2 linked regions of the Nonomuraea africana genome follow. The protein of the gene in region 1 binds, or shares a complex with, the protein of each later gene. Links are inferred from orthologs where the notes say so. Each region holds a gene or a part of one and is shown on either strand. Other genes may lie near its edges. The genes, in order: H4W81_RS20105 and smc.

What was found.
Region 2: the proteins of H4W81_RS20105 (region 1) and smc are in contact, whole or in part, in a crystal structure (PDB 3ZGX), measured with the Bacillus subtilis proteins. The link is inferred for Nonomuraea africana from one-to-one orthologs.

The regions. Positions count from the first base shown.
Region 1 is NZ_JADBEF010000001.1:4,245,942-4,254,244, reverse strand. Bases 3,055-6,045 are described here. They hold H4W81_RS20105 (segregation and condensation protein A), read left to right. Parts: upstream 3,055-4,139; coding sequence 4,140-4,952; downstream 4,953-6,045. Other genes in these bases: scpB (SMC-Scp complex subunit ScpB), read left to right, coding at 5,668-6,045; H4W81_RS20110 (ParA family protein), read left to right, coding at 3,202-4,143; H4W81_RS20115 (site-specific tyrosine recombinase XerD), read left to right, coding at 3,055-3,095. Also shown: H4W81_RS20125 (CTP synthase), read left to right, coding at 1-1,576; H4W81_RS20120 (NUDIX domain-containing protein), read left to right, coding at 1,573-2,175; more of H4W81_RS20115, read left to right, coding at 2,190-3,054; more of scpB, read left to right, coding at 6,046-6,261; H4W81_RS49395 (pseudouridine synthase), read left to right, coding at 6,258-8,303. UniProt on the Bacillus subtilis protein: Participates in chromosomal partition during cell division. May act via the formation of a condensin-like complex containing Smc and ScpB that pull DNA away from mid-cell into both cell halves.
Region 2 is NZ_JADBEF010000001.1:5,927,459-5,937,037, reverse strand. The notes cover bases 1,967-6,233. They hold smc (chromosome segregation protein SMC), read left to right. Parts: upstream 1,967-2,313; coding sequence 2,314-6,033; downstream 6,034-6,233. Other genes in these bases: ftsY (signal recognition particle-docking protein FtsY), read left to right, coding at 6,157-6,233; H4W81_RS47665 (hypothetical protein), read left to right, coding at 1,967-2,137. Also shown: H4W81_RS28155 (MFS transporter), read right to left, coding at 1-523; H4W81_RS28150 (LysR family transcriptional regulator), read left to right, coding at 603-1,481; H4W81_RS28145 (acylphosphatase), read left to right, coding at 1,474-1,752; more of H4W81_RS47665, read left to right, coding at 1,943-1,966; more of ftsY, read left to right, coding at 6,234-7,266; H4W81_RS48820 (hypothetical protein), read left to right, coding at 7,358-7,480; H4W81_RS28130 (tetratricopeptide repeat protein), read left to right, coding at 7,537-9,189; H4W81_RS28125 (ABC transporter ATP-binding protein), read right to left, coding at 9,212-9,579. UniProt on the Bacillus subtilis protein: Required for chromosome condensation and partitioning.

The sequences.
Region 1 (8,303 bases):
TCGCCTGCTGAAGGCCCGCGGTCTGCGGGTCACCATGCAGAAGCTCGACCCCTACCTCAACGTCGACCCGGGAACGATGAACCCGTTCCAGCACGGCGAGGTCTTCGTCACCGACGACGGCTCCGAGACCGACCTCGACGTCGGCCACTACGAGCGCTTCCTCGACACCGACCTGCACGGCTCGGCGAACGTCACGACGGGCCAGGTCTACTCCAACGTCATCGCCAAGGAGCGGCGCGGGGAGTACCTCGGCGACACCGTCCAGGTGATCCCGCACATCACCAACGAGATCAAGGATCGCATCCGCGGCATGGCCGGTCCCGACGTGGACGTGGTCATCACCGAGGTGGGCGGCACGGTCGGCGACATCGAGTCGCTGCCCTTCCTCGAGTCGGTGCGCCAGATCAGGCACGAGGTCGGCCGCGACAACGTCTTCTTCCTGCACGTGTCGCTGCTGCCGTACATCGGGCCCAGCGGTGAGCTGAAGACCAAGCCGACCCAGCACAGCGTCGCCGCGCTGCGCAGCATCGGCATCCAGCCCGACGCGATCGTGCTGCGCTCCGACCGCCCGGTCCACACCTCGATCAAGCGCAAGATCAGCCTGATGTGCGACGTCGACGAGGACGCCGTGGTCAGCGCCGTCGACGCGGCCTCCATCTACGACATCCCCAAGGTGCTCCACTCCGAGGGCCTCGACGCCTACGTCGTGCGCCGCCTCGGCCTGCCGTTCCGCGACGTCGACTGGAAGGAGTGGGAGCAGCTGCTGCGCCGCGTGCACCGTCCGGCCAAGGAGGTCACGGTCGCGCTGGTCGGCAAGTACATCGACCTGCCCGACGCCTACCTCAGCGTCACCGAGGCGCTGCGCGCCGGGGGCTTCGCCAATGACGCCCGCGTCAACATCCGCTGGGTCAAGTCCGACGACTGCGAGAGCGAGGAGGGCGCGGCCCGCGAGCTCGACGGCGTCGACGGCGTGCTGATCCCCGGCGGCTTCGGCGTGCGGGGCATCGAGGGCAAGATCGGCGCGATTCGCCACGCCCGCGAGAACAAGATCCCGCTGCTCGGCATCTGCCTCGGCATGCAGGGCATGGTCATCGAGGCGGCCCGCAACCTGGCCGGGATCACCGACGCCAACAGCGCCGAGTTCGACCCCGACAGCAAGCACCCCGTCATCTCGACCATGGCCGACCAGGAGGACGTCGTCTCCGGCGAGCGCGACATGGGCGGCACCATGCGCCTCGGCCTCTACACCGCCAAGCTCGGCGACGGCACGCTGGCCCGCCAGCTCTACGGCGGCAAGGCCAAGGCCGACGAGCGCCACCGCCACAGGTACGAGGTCAACAACGCCTACCGCGAGCAGCTGGAGAAGGTCGGCCTGGTCTTCTCGGGCCTGTCGCCCGACGGCCGCCTGGTGGAGTACACCGAGCTGCCCGCCGAGACGCACCCGTTCTTCATCGGCACCCAGGCCCACCCCGAGTTCCGCTCCCGCCCGACCCGGGCGCACCCGCTGTTCAAGGGCCTCATCAGCGCCTCGCTGGTCTTCGCCGACACCCGCTCCCCCAAGGCGGCAAAGAAGTGAGGATCGAGGATCTGCCCGAGGAATGGGCGGTCGTCGACTCCAAGGAGCACTTCAAGGGCTACGTGATCGGCGTGCGCACCGACACCGTGCGCATGCCGCGCGACGAGGTGGCCGACCGCGACTACGTCGTCCACCCGGGCTCCGTCGCGGTTCTCGCGCTCGACGAGCACGACCGCGTACTGCTGATCAGGCAGTACCGGCACCCGCCGCGACACCTGCTGTGGGAGCTTCCCGCCGGGATCCGCGACGTCCAGGGCGAGCCGCTGGTCGCCACCGCCGCCCGCGAGCTGGCCGAGGAGGCGGGCTACCGCGCCGAGACCTGGCACACCCTCGTCGACCTCTACACCTCGCCCGGCATGTCGGACGAGCGGGTCCGCGTCTTCCTGGCCCGCGACCTGTCGAAGACCGAGTCCGACTTCGTGCACCGGCACGAGGAGATCGACATGCCGCTGGAGTGGGTGCCCCTGGCCGACGCCGTGGAGAAGGCGCTCATGGGAATGATCCACAATTCCCCTGCCGTGGCCGGTATCCTCGCCGCGTATGCGGCTTCGGTCGAGGGATTCGCCCTGTTGCGGCCCGCCGACGCCCCGGAGGCGTGACAGGAGGACTCTCAGTGGAGGCGGTGCTCTCCAGCTACCTCGCCCATCTGGCGGTGGAGCGGGGCCTGGCTGCCAACACGCTCGCCTCCTACCGCAGAGACCTGCGCCGCTACGTCGACCACCTCAAGGCGCGCGGCAGGGTCACCTTCGGTGAGGTGGGCGAGGCCGACGTCCTCGCCTTCCTCGCCGTGCTGCGCGAGGGCGACGGCGACCATCCCGCCCTGGTCGCCAGCTCGGCGGCCCGTGCCGTCTCCGCCGTCAGGGGGCTGCACAGGTTCGCCCTGCGCGAAGGCGTCGCGGGCCACGACCCCGCCCACGAGGTCCGCCCGCCGCGCCAGCTGCGCCGCCTCCCGAAGGCCATCGGCGTCGCCGAGGTCGAGCGGCTCATCGCCGCCTCGGGTCCCGACGGCGCGCCGCTGACCCTCCGCAACCGCGCCCTGCTCGAGCTGCTGTACGGCACGGGCGCGCGCATCTCCGAAGCCGTCGGCCTTGCCCTCGACGACCTCGAGGAGGAGCAGGTACGGCTGCGCGGCAAGGGCGGGCGCACCCGCGTCGTGCCCGTCGGCCGCTTCGCCAGGCAGGCGCTCGACGCCTACCTCGTGCGGGCCAGGCCGTCCCTGCTGGCCCACGGCCGCGGCACCCCCGCCGTCTTCCTCAACGCCCGCGGCGGCCGTCTCACCAGGCAGGGCGCGTGGGAGGTGCTCCAGGCCGCCGCCGAAAGGGCCGGGCTCGAGGGCATTTCGCCGCACGTCTTGCGGCATTCGTTCGCAACTCACCTCCTTGACGGCGGCGCGGACGTTAGGGTGGTCCAGGAACTCCTCGGCCACGCCTCGGTGACGACCACCCAGGTCTACACCCTGGTGACGGTTGACAAGCTCCGCGAGGTCTACGCCGCGGCGCACCCTCGCGCTCGACAGTGATCTATAGTCTTTGCGTCGTGCGGCGTGCCTTCTTGCCGCCTAAGTGCTGACGCCATAGTGTCCGTCCGGACGGTCCGGTTCGGGACCGTCAGGGAGGTTCGAGCTGGTGACTGTGACCGCCAACGGTTCGACCCCGGGGACCCCCGAGAACCCCTGGGGTGACACGAAGACCAACACGCCCGCTACCGGCGTGAATCTGGGCCCCACCAGGCGACCTCGCCCGGTGTTCCCTGAGCCGCTGCCGCGCGAGACGCACGGCCCGGCCAGGGTGGTCGCGATGGTCAACCAGAAGGGCGGGGTCGGCAAGACCACCACCACCATCAACCTGGGCGCCGCGCTCGTCGAGTGCGGCCTGAAGGTCCTGCTCGTCGACTTCGACCCGCAGGGCGCGCTGTCGGTGGGGCTCGGCATCAACCCGCTCCAGCTCGACATGACGGTCTACAACCTGCTGATGGACCGCACCGTCACCGCCGAGGACGTGCTGCTCGAGACCGGCGTCGAGGGCCTCGACCTGCTGCCGAGCAACATCGACCTGTCCGCGGCCGAGGTCCAGCTCGTCACCGAGGTGGCCCGCGAGCAGGTGCTGGGGCGCGTGCTCAAGCCGCTGCTGCCCTACTACGACGTGTGCCTGATCGACTGCCAGCCCTCGCTGGGCCTGCTCACGATCAACGCGCTCACCTGCGCCCACGGCGTCATGGTGCCGCTCGAATGCGAGTTCTTCGCGCTGCGCGGCGTCGCGTTGCTCATGGACACCATCACCAAGGTGCAGGAGCGGCTCAACGACGAGCTCGAGATCGAGGGCCTGCTGGCCACCATGTACGACGCCCGCACCCTGCACGGCCGCGAGGTGCTCGCCCGCGTCGTGGAGGCCTTCGGCGACAAGGTGTTCCACACGGTCATCAACCGGACCGTGCGCTTCCCCGACGCGACCGTCGCGGGTGAGCCCATCACCACCTTCGACCCCTCCTCACTCGGCGCGAACGCCTACAGGGAGCTGGCCCGCGAGGTGCTCTCGCGCTGGCCGCAGCCTGCCACAATGGCGAGGTGACTTCCACCGAGCAGCAGGGCTTCCAGGTCCATCTGGACGTCTTCGAGGGGCCTTTCGACCTGCTGCTCGGCCTGATCTCCAAGCACAAGCTCGACATCACCGAGGTCTCCCTCTCCCAGGTCACCGACGAGTTCATCGCCTACATCAAGTCGCGCGGGCCCGAGTGGGACCTCGACCAGACCAGCCACTTCCTGCTCGTCGCGGCCACGCTGCTCGACCTGAAGGCGGCCAGGCTGCTGCCCACGGGCGAGGTCGAGGACGAGGAGGACCTCGCGCTGCTGGAGGCGCGCGACCTGCTGTTCGCGAGGCTGCTGCAGTACCGGGCCTACAAGGAGGTCGCCAAGGTCTTCTCCGGGCTGATGGCGGAGGAGGCGCTGAGGTTCCCCAGGTCAGTCCCCATGGAGCCGCAGTTCGCCAACCTGCTGCCCGAGCTGGTCCTCGGCATCGGCCCCGAGCAGCTGGCGCGCATCGCCGCCAAGGCGTTCACCCCCAAGCTGCCGCCGACGGTCAACGTCGGGCACATCTACCAACCTCTGGCCAGCGTCAGGGAGCAAGCCGCTATCCTGGTCCAGCGGTTGCGGCGCATGCGAAGGGCCACCTTCAGGACCCTGGTCGCCGACTGCGAGGGCACCTTCGAGGTGATCGCCCGCTTTCTGGCCGTACTCGAGCTGTTCAGGGAGTCGGCCGTCAGCTTCGAGCAGATCGAGCCGCTGGGTGATCTGCACGTGACCTGGACCGGCGCCGACGACGGAGACGTGTCGGTGGGCGACGACTACGAAGAGAGCGCGGAGAAGGCTGCAGATGAGTGAGTTCCCGTCTCCCAGGGACCCGTCGCCGTCCGAGCGTCTGGCGGGGGAGGAGGGTGGCTCGGCGGAGGAGAACGTACCCGCCTGGGCCCGCCTGCCCGGCTCGGCCATCTTCGGCGGCCCGCCTTCGAAGGACGACGACCGCCCGGGGGAAGCCGGCCCGTCGACCCCCCGGCCACAGGAGCACGCGACCCCCACCACCCCGGCCCCTGAGTCCGCCGACGACCCCGAGGCCACGTGGGCCCCTGAGGGGGACCCGCATGTCGAGGCCCCTCCGGCTCCCGAGGCCGCTCCTCGCGTCGAGGTTGGTGAGAGTCCCGATGCCGCCCGGACCTCCGAGGGCGCCTGGGCCCCTGAGGGCGCCTTAGCTCCTAACATCGCTCAGAGCCCTGAGGCCGCCCACACCTCCGAGACGGCAAGCCTCATGCCTGAGGATCCTGAGGGTGTCTCGGCTGCTGGTGTCTCGGTGCCCGGCGTCACGGTCCCCGGTGTGACGGTCCGCGATGTCACGGTCCCCGGTGTGACGGTCCCCGATGTCTCACTCCCCGGTGTTTCGGATCCCGGGGAGTCGGATCTCGAGATCCCGGTCTCCGGGCGGGCTGCGACCCCCTTCGACGGCACTCCGTCTCTCTCCGGCGACGGCCATGGGGCTGGGTCCGCCGTGCTGGGGGGTTTCTCCTGGGACGGCAAGGGGGCGGCCGCCGGTCGTCCAGAGGAGATGGCCGGTTCCGACGTGGCACCCTCCGACGATGCGGTGCAGACCGAGCAGGGCCCCGAGTTGCGGGCGGCGCTGGAGGCGATCCTGATCGTCGTCGACGAGCCCGTGGCCGCGATGACGCTCGCCCAGGTGCTCGAACGTCCCACGCACGAGATCGAGACGGCGCTCCGCGCGCTGTCGGCGGAATACTCCGACGCCGGGCGGGGTTTCGACTTGAGAGAGGTGGCAGGCGGCTGGCGGTTCTACACGCGCGCCGACTGCGCCCAGCTGGTCGAGCGGTTCGTCCGCGACGGCCAGCAGGCACGGTTGACCCAGGCCGCGCTGGAGACCCTCGCGGTCGTGGCCTACCGGCAACCGGTGAGCCGCGCCCGAGTCGCCGCCGTGCGCGGCGTCAACAGCGACGGCGTCATGCGGACGCTGGTCGCCAGGGGGCTGGTCGAAGAGGCCGGCACCGATCCGGAGAGCCAGGCAGTGCTCTACCGGACAAGCTCCTACTTCTTGGAGCGACTGGGCCTGAAGAGCATCGACGAGCTACCTGAGCTCGCGCCCTTCCTGCCCGACGACGTGGAAAACCTTGAGGAGACAACGAAGTGATCAACAGGCGCAGCACCCCGTCCGGTGATGGACGCGGTCGTGGACGCACCGGCGGTTCCCGGGGTGGCAACTCCAGGAGCGGCGCGAGCGGGCGTCCCGCCTTCCGCTCCGACGACAGGCGCGACTCCCGTCGCGACGACAACCGCGGCGGACCCCGTCGCGACGACTTCGGCGGCGCACCCCGCCGCGACGACACCGGCGGGGCTTCCCGCCGTGACGACTTCGGTGGGACCTCCCGCCGTGACGACTTCGGTGGGGCTTCCCGCCGGGATGACTTCAGTGGCGGCGCGCGCAGGGAGGGGTCCGGCGGCGGTGCTCGCCGGGACGACTTCCGTGGTGGCGCCCGCCGCGACGACAGCAGAGGCGACTTCGGCTCCGGCCGTGACTCGCTGCGCGCGGACCGCGGTGGGGCGCGCGCCAGGTACGGCAGCCCCGCAGGCCCCGGCCGCGACGACCGCGGCGGACAGGGCGGCTTCCGCGGAGACCGCGGCGGCGCAGAGCGCGGCGGCTTCCGTGAGGATCGCGGCGGCCAGGGTGGTTTCCGCGCGGATCGCGGTGGCGCGGAGCGCGGCGGTCAGGGCGGTGGCTTCCGTTCGGAGCGCGGCGGCCAAGGCGGTGGTTTCCGAGAGAATCGCGGGGGCCAGGGTGGTTTCCGCGCGGATCGCGGTGGCGCGGAGCGCGGCGGTCAGGGCGGCGGCTTCCGTTCGGAGCGCGGCGGCTACCAGGGCGAGCGCGGGGGCCAGGGTGGTTTCCGGGGCGAGCGCGGTGGTTACGGCAGGGGCGGCGACGAGCGCGGCGGCTACCGTGGCACGAGCGACCGTGGCGGTAACGAGCGCGGCGGTAACGAGCGCGGCGGTAACGAGCGCGGCGCCGGTGAGCGCGGCGGGTTCCGTGAGCGGCGTGACTTCGGTGGCGCGCGCCAGGAGCGCGGCGGCTACGGCGACAGCCGGGGCTTCCGTGACGACCGCCCGGGCTCCAGGGATGAGCGCGGCGGTTCCAGGGACGAGCGCGGGTTCCGCGGCGCCGGCGACGACCGGCGCGGGTTCGGCGGCTCGCGTGAAGGCGGCTTCCGTGAAGGCGGCTCGCGTGAAGGCGGCTCGCGTGAAAGCGGCTTCCGTGAAAGCGGCTCGCGTGACGAGCGCGGTGCGCTGAGGGCCGGTCGGGGTGGCCGGCGTGATGACGGGTCCAGGGCCCGTTACGGCAGGCGCGAGGAGCCCCAGACGATCGGCCGTCCCGCGTCCAGGCGCGACGAGCCGGGCCGTACCGGCAGGACGCAGACGATCGGCGGCGGCGCCAAGGGCAAGAAGAACGTCTTCAAGACCGCCCGCCAGCCCGTGCGCGACCGCGACTTCTACCCCGAGGGCTACACCGACGAGCGCGACACCACCGAGGTGCCGGGCGGCGTGCGGCTGCAGAAGGTGCTCGCCCAGGCGGGCGTGGCCAGCAGGCGCGCGTGCGAGGAGATGATCGGCGACGGCCGCGTCACCGTGAACGGTCAGGTCGTCAGGAGGTTCGGCGCGAAGGTCGACCCCGCGACGCAGGTCATCCACGTGGACGGCAAGCGCATCCCGACCGCTCCCGACCTGGTCTACTACGCGCTGAACAAGCCCATCGGCGTCATCTCGACGATGGAGGACCCGCAGGGTCGTCCGTGCCTGGCCGACTTCGTGCAGGAGTTGGCCCCGCGCCTGTTCCACGTGGGCAGGCTCGACACCGAGACAGAGGGCCTGCTGCTGCTCACCAACGACGGCGAGCTGGCCAACAGGCTGACGCACCCGAGCTACGGCGTGCAGAAGAAGTACTGGGCGAAGGTGCCAGGGCCGATCCCGCGTGACCTGGGCCGCAGGCTCAAGAAGGGCATCGAGCTCGAGGACGGCCTGGCCAAGGCCGACCACTTCGAGATCGTGCAGGAGCACGGGCAGCAGGCGCTGGTCGAGATCGTGCTGCACGAGGGCCGCAAGCACATCGTCAGGCGCATGCTGGAGGAGTCCGGTCACCGCGTGATCGACCTGGCCAGGATCGAGTTCGGCCCGGTCAAGCTG
Region 2 (9,579 bases), 1.7 Mb from region 1 along the record:
GCACGGCCACCGCCACGAACGCCATCCGCCACCCGGCCAGTGACAGGATCAGCGTTCCCGCCGGCACGCCGAGCACCGACGCCACGGAGACGCCGCCCGCGATCATCGCGGCGGCCCTGCCGACGTGCCGTTCGGGCATCAGCCGCGCGGGGAGGGTGGCGGCGAACGCCCAGAAGCCTCCGATGCTCACCCCGACCAGCACCCTGGCGACCAGCATCACCGCATACGTGGGGGAGTAGGCGGCCAGGAGGTTGGCGCCCGCCAGCAGGGCCATCAACGCGATCAGCACGATCCGCCGGTCGAGCCGTCCGGCCACGACGGTCAACAGGGGCGCGGAGAGGGCGGCGACGACTCCGGGCGCCGACATGGTCAGCCCTGCCACGCCGTCGGAGACGCCCAGCGTGGAGCCGATGGGCGTCAACAGGCCCACGGGGAGCATCTCGCTGGTCACGATCGTGAAGGTGCCCACCGCGACGGTGGACACAGCCGCCCACGGCACGCGGGCGGTCTCGGTTGTCGTCATGCTGCCAGCGTTCTGCGCCGGGCCTGCGGGAACAATGACGAAGATCGAAGCCTTGGTTTAGTCAGGCTAAGGAGTCGTGATGGAGTTCAGAGAGCTGGAGTGCTTCGTCGTGCTCAGCGAGGAGCTGCACTTCGCCAGGGCCGCCGAGCGGCTCTACCTGTCGCCGGGCCGGGTCAGCCAGCTGGTGCGCGCGCTGGAGACCCGCATCGGCGCCAGGCTGTTCGACCGGACGAGCAGGAGGGTACGGCTGACGCCGCTCGGCGAGCGCTTCCTCGCCGACCTGCGCCCCGCCTACGAGGGCCTGGCGCTGGCGGTCACCAGGGCGACGTCGGCCGCGCGGCTGGTCGAGGGCGTGCTGCGGGTGGGCTTTCTCGGCACGCCCACCGAGGTGGTCACCAGCACGGTCAGGGAGTTCGAGCGGCGAAACCCCGCCTGTGAGGTGGAGCTGGTCGAGGTGCCGATGGCCGACCCGTTCGGCAAGCTGCGCGCGGGCCGGGTGGACGTGAGCTTCACCCTGCTGCCCGTGGACGAGCCCGACCTGGAGACGGGGGCGGGGCTGAACAAGGTCCCGATGCAGGTGGCGCTCTCGCGGCGGCACCCGCTGGCGGACCGGGCAAGCATCGAGGCGGAGGAGCTGGCGGAGCTGCCGCTGGTCGGGCTGGACGACCCCGCGCCGCGCAGGTGGCGCGAGCTCGTCGCACCCACGGCCACGCCGATGGGTCGTCCCATCCCGTCGGCGGGTACGGTCTCCACCAGCCAGGAAGGCCTGACACAGGTCGCGCTGAACAGAGGCGCCATGCTCTTCTGCACCCCGACGGCCGCCTATCACGGGCGGCAGGACGTCAGGTTCGTGCCCGTCGTCGGCCTGCCCGACTCGGTGCTGGGTCTGGTCTGGCGCAAGGAGGGCGAGACGGCGGCGGTGCGCGCGTTCCAGCAGGCAGGAGTAGATCATGAGTGAGGATGTGCGGCTGACCGCCTGGGTGCGCGGACGCGTCCAGGGGGTCGGCTTCCGCTGGTGGACCAGGGCCAGGGCGCTGGAGCTCGGCCTGGTGGGCTGGGCGCGCAACACCGCCGACGGACGGGTCGAGGTGGTGGCCGAGGGGCCCAGGGAGTCGGCCGTCAAGCTCCTGGAGCTGATCAAGGGTTGCGACACACCCGGCCGGGTCGATGGAGTTGTGGAACGCTGGAGTGAAGCCCGAGGTAGTTTGAGGGGCTTTGTAGAGCGGTAGCCCTTCCGTCAAACGGTCCAAATGGGGTATATTTATATGTCGGGAGTGCCCGTCGGTAGTTCTGTGCGGTTCGTTCGACTTGACCGCCCACACTGCCGGTGCGACTCTTGTTAGGTACCACGCGCACCCCTCCCGCGGAACACGAAGTGCGCGAACCAGTCTGGTCACTCAGCGTGGAGGACCCTTTACCATGGCGAAGGCTCTACTCGGCCACGTCGGCGGTCCTGACCCTCGAATGGTCTCGGAGATGCGCCGCTTGCAGCAGCGAATCCGCGACCTGGAGGCAGAACTTACCCGGCTCCAGGCCCAGAATGACGCTCTTGCAGCGCAAACCCGCGATGAGGCGTTCAGCCGACTGCAGGAGCGCGAGCCGGCTCTCACCTGAGAGGTCGGAACGCGACATCAGGGACGTCTCGAAGAGGCGTCCCTCGTTATTTTTTCGGCCCCCTTTCGTTGGGGGTCTTTTTACTGTCCACCCGCCGGCCCGACTGCTGTGACCGGCGTGGGGCGGCGCGTGCCAGTAGGCTTTTCCGCAGTCGGTTCCGGGGAGGGCAGCGTTCGGTGTACCTGAAGACGCTCACGCTGCGTGGATTCAAGTCCTTCGCCTCCGCCACCGCCCTCCGCTTCGAGCCCGGCATCACCTGTGTGGTGGGGCCCAACGGCTCGGGCAAGTCCAACGTGGTCGACGCGCTGGCGTGGGTCATGGGCGAGCACAGCGCCAAGTCGCTGCGCGGCGGCAAGATGGAGGACGTCATCTTCGCCGGCACCTCCAGCAGGCCGCCCCTGGGCAGGGCCGAGGTCACGCTGACGATCGACAACTCCGACGGCGCGCTGCCCATCGACTACACCGAGGTGACGATCAGCCGCCTGATGTTCAGGTCGGGGCAGAGCGAGTACGCGATCAACGGCGACACCTGCCGCCTGCTCGACATCCAGGAGCTGCTGTCCGACTCGGGCATCGGCCGCGAGATGCACGTCATCGTCGGGCAGGGGCAGCTCGACGCGGTGCTGCACGCGGGTCCCGAAGACCGGCGGGCCTTCATCGAGGAGGCCGCGGGCGTCCTGAAGCACCGCAAGCGCAAGGAGAAGGCGCTGCGCAAGCTCGACGCGATGCAGGCCAACCTGACCCGCGTCCAGGACCTCGCCACCGAGCTGCGCCGCCAGCTCAAGCCGCTGGGCCGGCAGGCGGAGATCGCCCGCAAGGCCGCCGTCATCCAGGCCGACCTGCGCGACGCGCGGCTGCGGCTGCTCGCCGACGACGTGTGCATCCTGCGGGAGACCCTCGCGAAGGAGGCGGCAGACGAGGCGGCCATCCTGACGCGGAGGGCGCAGGTGGAGGCCGAGCTGGCCGAGGGGCAGCGGCGCGAGGAGGCGCTGGAGGCGTCCGAGGCCGAGGCGCAACCGCGGCTGAGCGCCGCCCAGGAGACCTACTTCAGGCTCGCCTCGCTGCGCGAGCGCTTCATCGGGCTCGAGCACCTGGCCGCCGAACGCCACAGGCACGCGCTCGACGCGGCGGCCATCGAGCGGCGCGGCCGCGACCCCGAGGAGCTGGAGCGGGAGGCCGCCGAGGTCCGCGAGCAGGAGCTGGAGCTGGCGGCCGCGCTGGAGCAGGCGCGCGAACTGCTCGAAGTGGCCGTGGCCAGGCGCGAGGAGGCCGAGGCCGCGCTCGACGCCGAGGAACGGCGGCTGGCCATGGCCGCGCGTGCGGCGGCCGACCGGCGCGAGGGGCTGGCCAGGCTGCGCGGGCGCGTCGAGTCGGCGCGCAGCAGGGCGCGCGCGGCCGAGGACGAGATCGGCAGGCTGACCAGGTCCCTCTCCGAGGCCGAGCAGCGGGCCGAGCGGGCGCGCGAGGATCTCGAGGCGCACGAGGGCGACGAGCCCGCCGTCGATCCCGCGCTCGCCGAGGAGCTGGCGGCGGCGCAGGCCGCGGTCGAGGAGGCCAGGGCGCTGGCCGAGGCGGCGCGTGAGGTCGTGGAGCAGGCCAAGGAGGCGCTGGCGGGCCCGCGCGCGGCCCTGCAGGCCGCCAAGTCGGCGGTCGGTACGGCCCGCGCCGCCGACCAGGAGGCGCAGCGCGCGGTCGCGGCGCTCGACGCCCGTCGTGAGGCGCTGGAGCTGGGTCTTTCCAAGGGGGCCGACGGCGGCGCCGCGCTGGTGGCGGCGGAGCTGTCGGGGGTGCTCGGGCCGCTGGCCGCGTCGATGACGGTCAGCCAGGGGTTCGAGGTGGCCATCGCGGCCGTGCTGGGCTCGGTCGCCGAATCGGTGGCGGTCGAGTCGGTCGGCGCGGCGGTGGCGGCGCTGGAGCACCTGAGAGCCAAGGAGGCAGGCCAGGCCACCCTCCTCGTGGCGAGCTCTCCCGGAAGCGCGGGCTCTCCTGGGAACGCGGGCTCTCCTGGGAACGCGGGCGCGGCCGGGGCGCGGGCCGTGCTGCCTGGCACGGCGCGGTGGGCGGTCGAGCTGGTCGGTGTGCCCGACCACCTCAGGGCGGCGGTCGACCACCTGCTCGCCGACGTGGTCGTCGTCCAGGATCTCGACGACGCCCGCGCGCTCGTCGAGACGCACCCCGAGCTGCGGGCCGTCACGCAGGCCGGCGACCTCGTCGGCGCCTGCCTTGCGGTCGGCGGCTCCGCGGGCGGCACCTCGGTGCTCCAGGTCAGGGCGGCGCTCGACGACGCGATCGCCGACCTCGAGGAGGCCAGGGAGTGGGCCGAGCGGACCGTGGTCGTGCTGGAGGAGTCGGCCCATGCCGAGCAGGCCGCCCAGGCGGCGCTGGAGGCCGCGCAGTCGCACGTCAACGAGGCGCAGAGCGCGGCAGGCAGCGCGCAGGCGGGGGTGAGCGCCGCCCAGGGCGCGCTCGACCAGGTCAGGGCGCGCCAGCGGGAGGCCGACCAGGCGAGCGCGGCGGCGGCCAGGCGGCTGGCCCAGCTGGGCGCGGCGGCCAAGGCGGCGGCCGACGAGGCCGAGCGCCTCGCGGGCGGGGTGCGGGCGGCGCAGGAGGCGCGCGAGGAAGGCTTGGCCGAGCTCTCGGAGCTGGAGATCGAGCTCGCCGAGGCCGAGTACGCCCAGGAGCTCGAGACCGAGCCGACCACCGAGGTGCGCGACGAGCTGGCCGCGACCTGCCAGGTGGCCAGGCAGGGCGAGATGGAGACCAGGCTGCAGGTCCGCACCGCCGAGGAGCGGGTCAAGGGCATCGCTGGCCGGGCCGAGGGCCTGGTGCGGGCCGCCCAGCGCGAGCGCCAGGAGCGGCTGACGGCCGCGGCGCAGCGTGAGCGGCGCAGGAGGCAGGCCGTGGTGGCCGAGGCCGTGGCGCGAGGGGCCAAGCAGGTGCTGCAGGCGCTGGCCGTCTCGGTCGAGCGGGCGGCGCGCGAGCGTGACGAGGCCGACCTGGCCAGGGTGGCGATCGACGCCGAGCTGAAGCAGGTCAGGGTCAGGGTCCGTGAGCTGAGCCAGGAGCTCGACAAGCTGGTCAACAGGGTCCACGGCAGCGAGGTGGCCAGGACCGAGCAGCGGCTGCGGCTCGAGCAGCTGGAGCAGCGGGCGCTGGAGGAGTTCGGCGTCGAGGCCGAGGCGCTGGTCGCCGAGTACGGCCCGGCGGCCCCGGTGCCCGGCGATCCTCCCGTGCCCTACGTCAGGCACGAGCAGGAGAAGCGCATGCGCGCCGCCGAGCGCCAGATGAACCAGCTCGGCAAGGTCAACCCGCTCGCGCTGGAGGAGTTCGCCGCACTGGAGGAGCGCCACGCGTTCCTGAATTCGCAGCTGGAGGATCTCAAGAAGACCAGGCGCGAGCTGATGACCGTGGTGCAGGAGGTCGACAACCGGGTCGAGCAGATGTTCTCCTCCGCCTACGAGGACGTCGCCCGCGAGTTCGAGCAGATCTTCACCAGGGTGTTCCCCGGCGGCGACGGACGGCTCGTGCTGACCGACCCCACCGACATGCTGACCACCGGCATCGAGGTGGAGGCCAGGCCGCCGGGCAAGAAGGTCAAGCGGCTCTCGCTGCTGTCGGGTGGCGAGCGGTCGCTGACGGCCGTGGCGTTCCTGATCTCGATCTTCAAGGCCAGGCCCTCGCCGTTCTACGTCATGGACGAGGTCGAGGCGGCCCTCGACGACACCAACACGCAACGGCTGCTGACGCTCTTCGAGGAGCTGCGGCAGAGCTCCCAGCTGATCGTCATCACGCACAACAAGCGCACGATGGAGATCGCCGACGCCCTCTACGGCGTCTCGATGCGCGGTGACGGCGTCACGCAGGTCGTCTCCCAGCGACTTCGCGAAAAGGTCTGACGCGCCCGAGGTGGGTCGTAAGGCGTGACCATCCCGGACGATCTGGAAAACTGGGTGGTTGTGAGCGACTACCTCGGCATCATCGTGATCGTGGTCGTCGTCGCCCTCTTGGCGGCCGGCGGCATGTTCTTCCTGTTCAGGCCGCGCGGAAAGGCCGCGCCTCCGCCGGTCCAGCCGCCTGAGGTGAAGCCCGCCCCCGAACCGCAGGTCAAGCCGCCTGCGCCGGAGGAAGAGGGCACCACCACCACGGTGCCGCCCCCGGCCAAGCCGGCCGAGACCATGGTCAAGCCGCCGGAGCTGGAGGTCCCTCCGCCGTCCGCCGGCCGGATGGTGCGGCTGCGCTCGCGCCTGGCCCGCTCGCAGAGCACCCTCGGCAAGGGCCTGCTGGAGCTGCTGTCCAGAGACCGGCTCGACGACGAGGTCTGGGACGAGATCGAGGAGCGCCTCATCACCGCCGACGTCGGCATCGCGCCGACCCAGATGATGGTGGAGGAGCTGCGCACCAAGGTCAAGGTGCTCGGCACCCGCACCCCTGAGGAGGTGCGCGGCCTGCTGCGCGAGGAGCTGCTCAAGCAGATCGACCCCGAGCTCGACCGCACCCTGCACGTCGCCAAGCACGGCGAGCGTCCCGCGGTCGTGCTGGTCGTCGGCGTCAACGGCACGGGCAAGACCACGACCACCGGCAAGCTGGCCCGCTCCCTGGTCGGCGACGGCAAGCAGGTCGTGCTCGGCGCGGCCGACACCTTCCGCGCCGCGGCGGCCGACCAGCTGCAGACGTGGGGCGACAGGGTGGGCGCCGAGGTCGTGCGTGGCCCCGAGGGCGGCGACCCCGCCTCGGTGGCCTTCGAGGCCACGGCCAAGGGCATCGAGGACAAGGTCGACGTGGTCATCGTCGACACCGCGGGCAGGCTCCACACCAAGACCGGCCTGATGGACGAGCTCGGCAAGGTCAAGCGCGTCATCGAGAAGAAGGCGACGGTCGACGAGGTCCTGCTCGTCCTCGACGCCACGACGGGCCAGAACGGCATGCGCCAGGCCCAGGTCTTCGCCGAAGTGGTGAACATCACGGGCATCGCGCTGACCAAGCTCGACGGCACGGCCAAGGGCGGCATCGTCATCTCGGTGCAGCGAGAGCTCGGCGTGCCGGTCAAGCTGGCGGGTCTCGGCGAGGGTCCCGACGACCTGGCGCCCTTCGACGCCGAGGTGTTCGTCGACGCCATCCTGGGTGACTGACCAGGCGAATATTTCGCTTCTGGAGCGACAGTAGGGAGACCTGTAGGGAAATGTCCCTTACCGGTCGGGGGGTTGTGAGTAGACCGTTCCCGTGTTGATATTGGGCGATCGTTTGTCATTGATCCCGAAAGAGGACCGCATGAAGAAGGTCGTTGTTCACAAGCCGGGCACGGTCAAGCTGACCGGTGCCGCGACGCCGAAGCACGCGGCCTGACCAAGGCTGAGGGAGTCGGTGCCTACGGTGAGGGCATCGGCTCCCTTCCGCATCTCATGAACCAGATCGTTCTTGACGCCGATCGGCGGTTGCGCGGTCCGTACACGCTGGCCAGTGGGCTGCTGCACGTGCTCGTGCCGGAGGCGCTCGCGCGCTGGCCCGAGCTGGTCCACGCCCACGACATCGAGATCAGGGCCGCCGCTCCCGGGCTGAGGGAGCTGGTGCCGGCCCGGCGGTCGTCGCTGGCCGACCGCGTGGCGCAGGAGGAGCGCATCCTGGTGCCCGCGCCCCGCCGCACGTTGCGGCTGGCCAACGGGCTGGCCGAGTTCGTCCGCGACCACCTGGGCCGCGGCGGGCCCCTGACGGTCACGGTCGCCAACGCGGGCGAGGCCGACGCGACCGACACCGAGTTCCTGGAGGTGCTCGGGCGCAGGGTGCCCGCGCAGCTGCTGGTGATCGCCGACGGAGCGAGCACGCCCAGGGAAGGCACGCTGCCGCTCGACACCGACCGCTACCGCAACGAGGGCTTCCACCACGCGATGGCCGAGGCGGGCGCGCTGCTGCTGCCCGAGCTGGCCGAGGACTCGGAGGAGTGGTGGACAATCCTGCACCGGACCACCACGGCCCTGGCGGCGCTGGAGCGGGAGGAGGAGGCGCGGGCGCTGCTCGACCACGCCAGAAAGGTGAGCGTCACCGCCAAGCACCGCGCCACCTGCGCCTACGCGACCGCGATGCTGCTGGTCAGGCATCACGACCCGGCCATGCGCGACCCCGAGGAGGCGCTGGCCTGGATCAACGAGGCGATCACGATCACCGATCTGCTGCCCGACCCCCGGCTGCGCGCCTTCCACCTGAGCTTCGACCTGAACGGCAAGGCGCTGGTGCAGGTGCGGAGGGGCCGCTTCGAGGAGGCCGCGGACCTGGTCGAGCGGGCCATCGAGCTGGCCGAGAGCGACCTCGCCCCCCGCGAGCAGCCGATCCACAAGCTGGTCCTGCGCGCCAACCGGGCGCTGCTGCGCGGCACGAGCACGGCGGCGCTGGCCGACCTCGACTACACGATCGCCGCCGACCCCGGCTACCCCGACTACTACCTCGACAGGGGAAACCTCCTGCTCAAGCTGGGTAGGCCCGAGGAGGCCCGGGCCGACTACGAGACGGCGATGCGGGTCGGGCCGCCCTTCCCCGAGCCCTACTACAACAGGTCCGAGCTGCGTTTCGCGGAGGGTGACCTGGAGGGCGCGCTGGCCGACCTCGACTACGCGATCGAGCTGGATCCCGGCTTCACCGACGCCTACGTCAACAGGGCGGGGCTGCTGGTGGCCATGGGTGAGTACGCCAGGGCGAGGGCGGATGCCGAACGCGACCCCGCCAACCCTTACCTGCTGTGCGTGCTCGGGCAGGTGGAGGCGGCCGAAGGGCACCAGGAGGAGGCCTACAAGGCCTTCGGCTCCGCGCTGGAGCGCGACCCCTCCATGGTGACCGCGCTGGCGGCCAGGGGCGTGCTCTCCTACGAGAACGGCGACCTCGCGTCGTCCGTCGCCGACCTGACGAGGGCGATCGAGCTGGCGGAAAGCGCCGAGCTGCGCTTCAACCGATCGGTGGCGCTGCGGGCGCTGGGCAGGACGGAAGAGGCCCGCGCCGACCTCCTCAGGGCGAGGGAACTGTCCCCCGGCGACGGGGACGTACGGCGCGCGCTGGCCGAGCCGTGAGCCGCGCCGTCGATGACCCGGGCTAGGACCTGCGGCCGATGGGCACCACCAGCGGGGTGCCCGCGACCGGGTCGGCGATGACCTTGGCGTCCAGGTCGAACACCTCGCGCAGCAGACCCTCGGTCAGCACCTCGTGCGGGGTGCCCGCCGCGACGACCCGGCCCTCGCGCATGGCGACCAGGCGGTCGGTGTAGCGGGCGGCCAGGTTGAGGTCGTGCAGCACCATGACGATGGTCCGGCCCGCCTCCTGGTGCAGGTGGCGTACCAGCTCCAGCACCTCCACCTGGTGCGACAGGTCGAGGAAGGTGGTCGGCTCGTCGAGCAGGAGCAGGTCGGTGCCCTGGGCCAGCGCCATGGAGATCCAGGCGCGCTGGCGCTGCCCGCCCGACA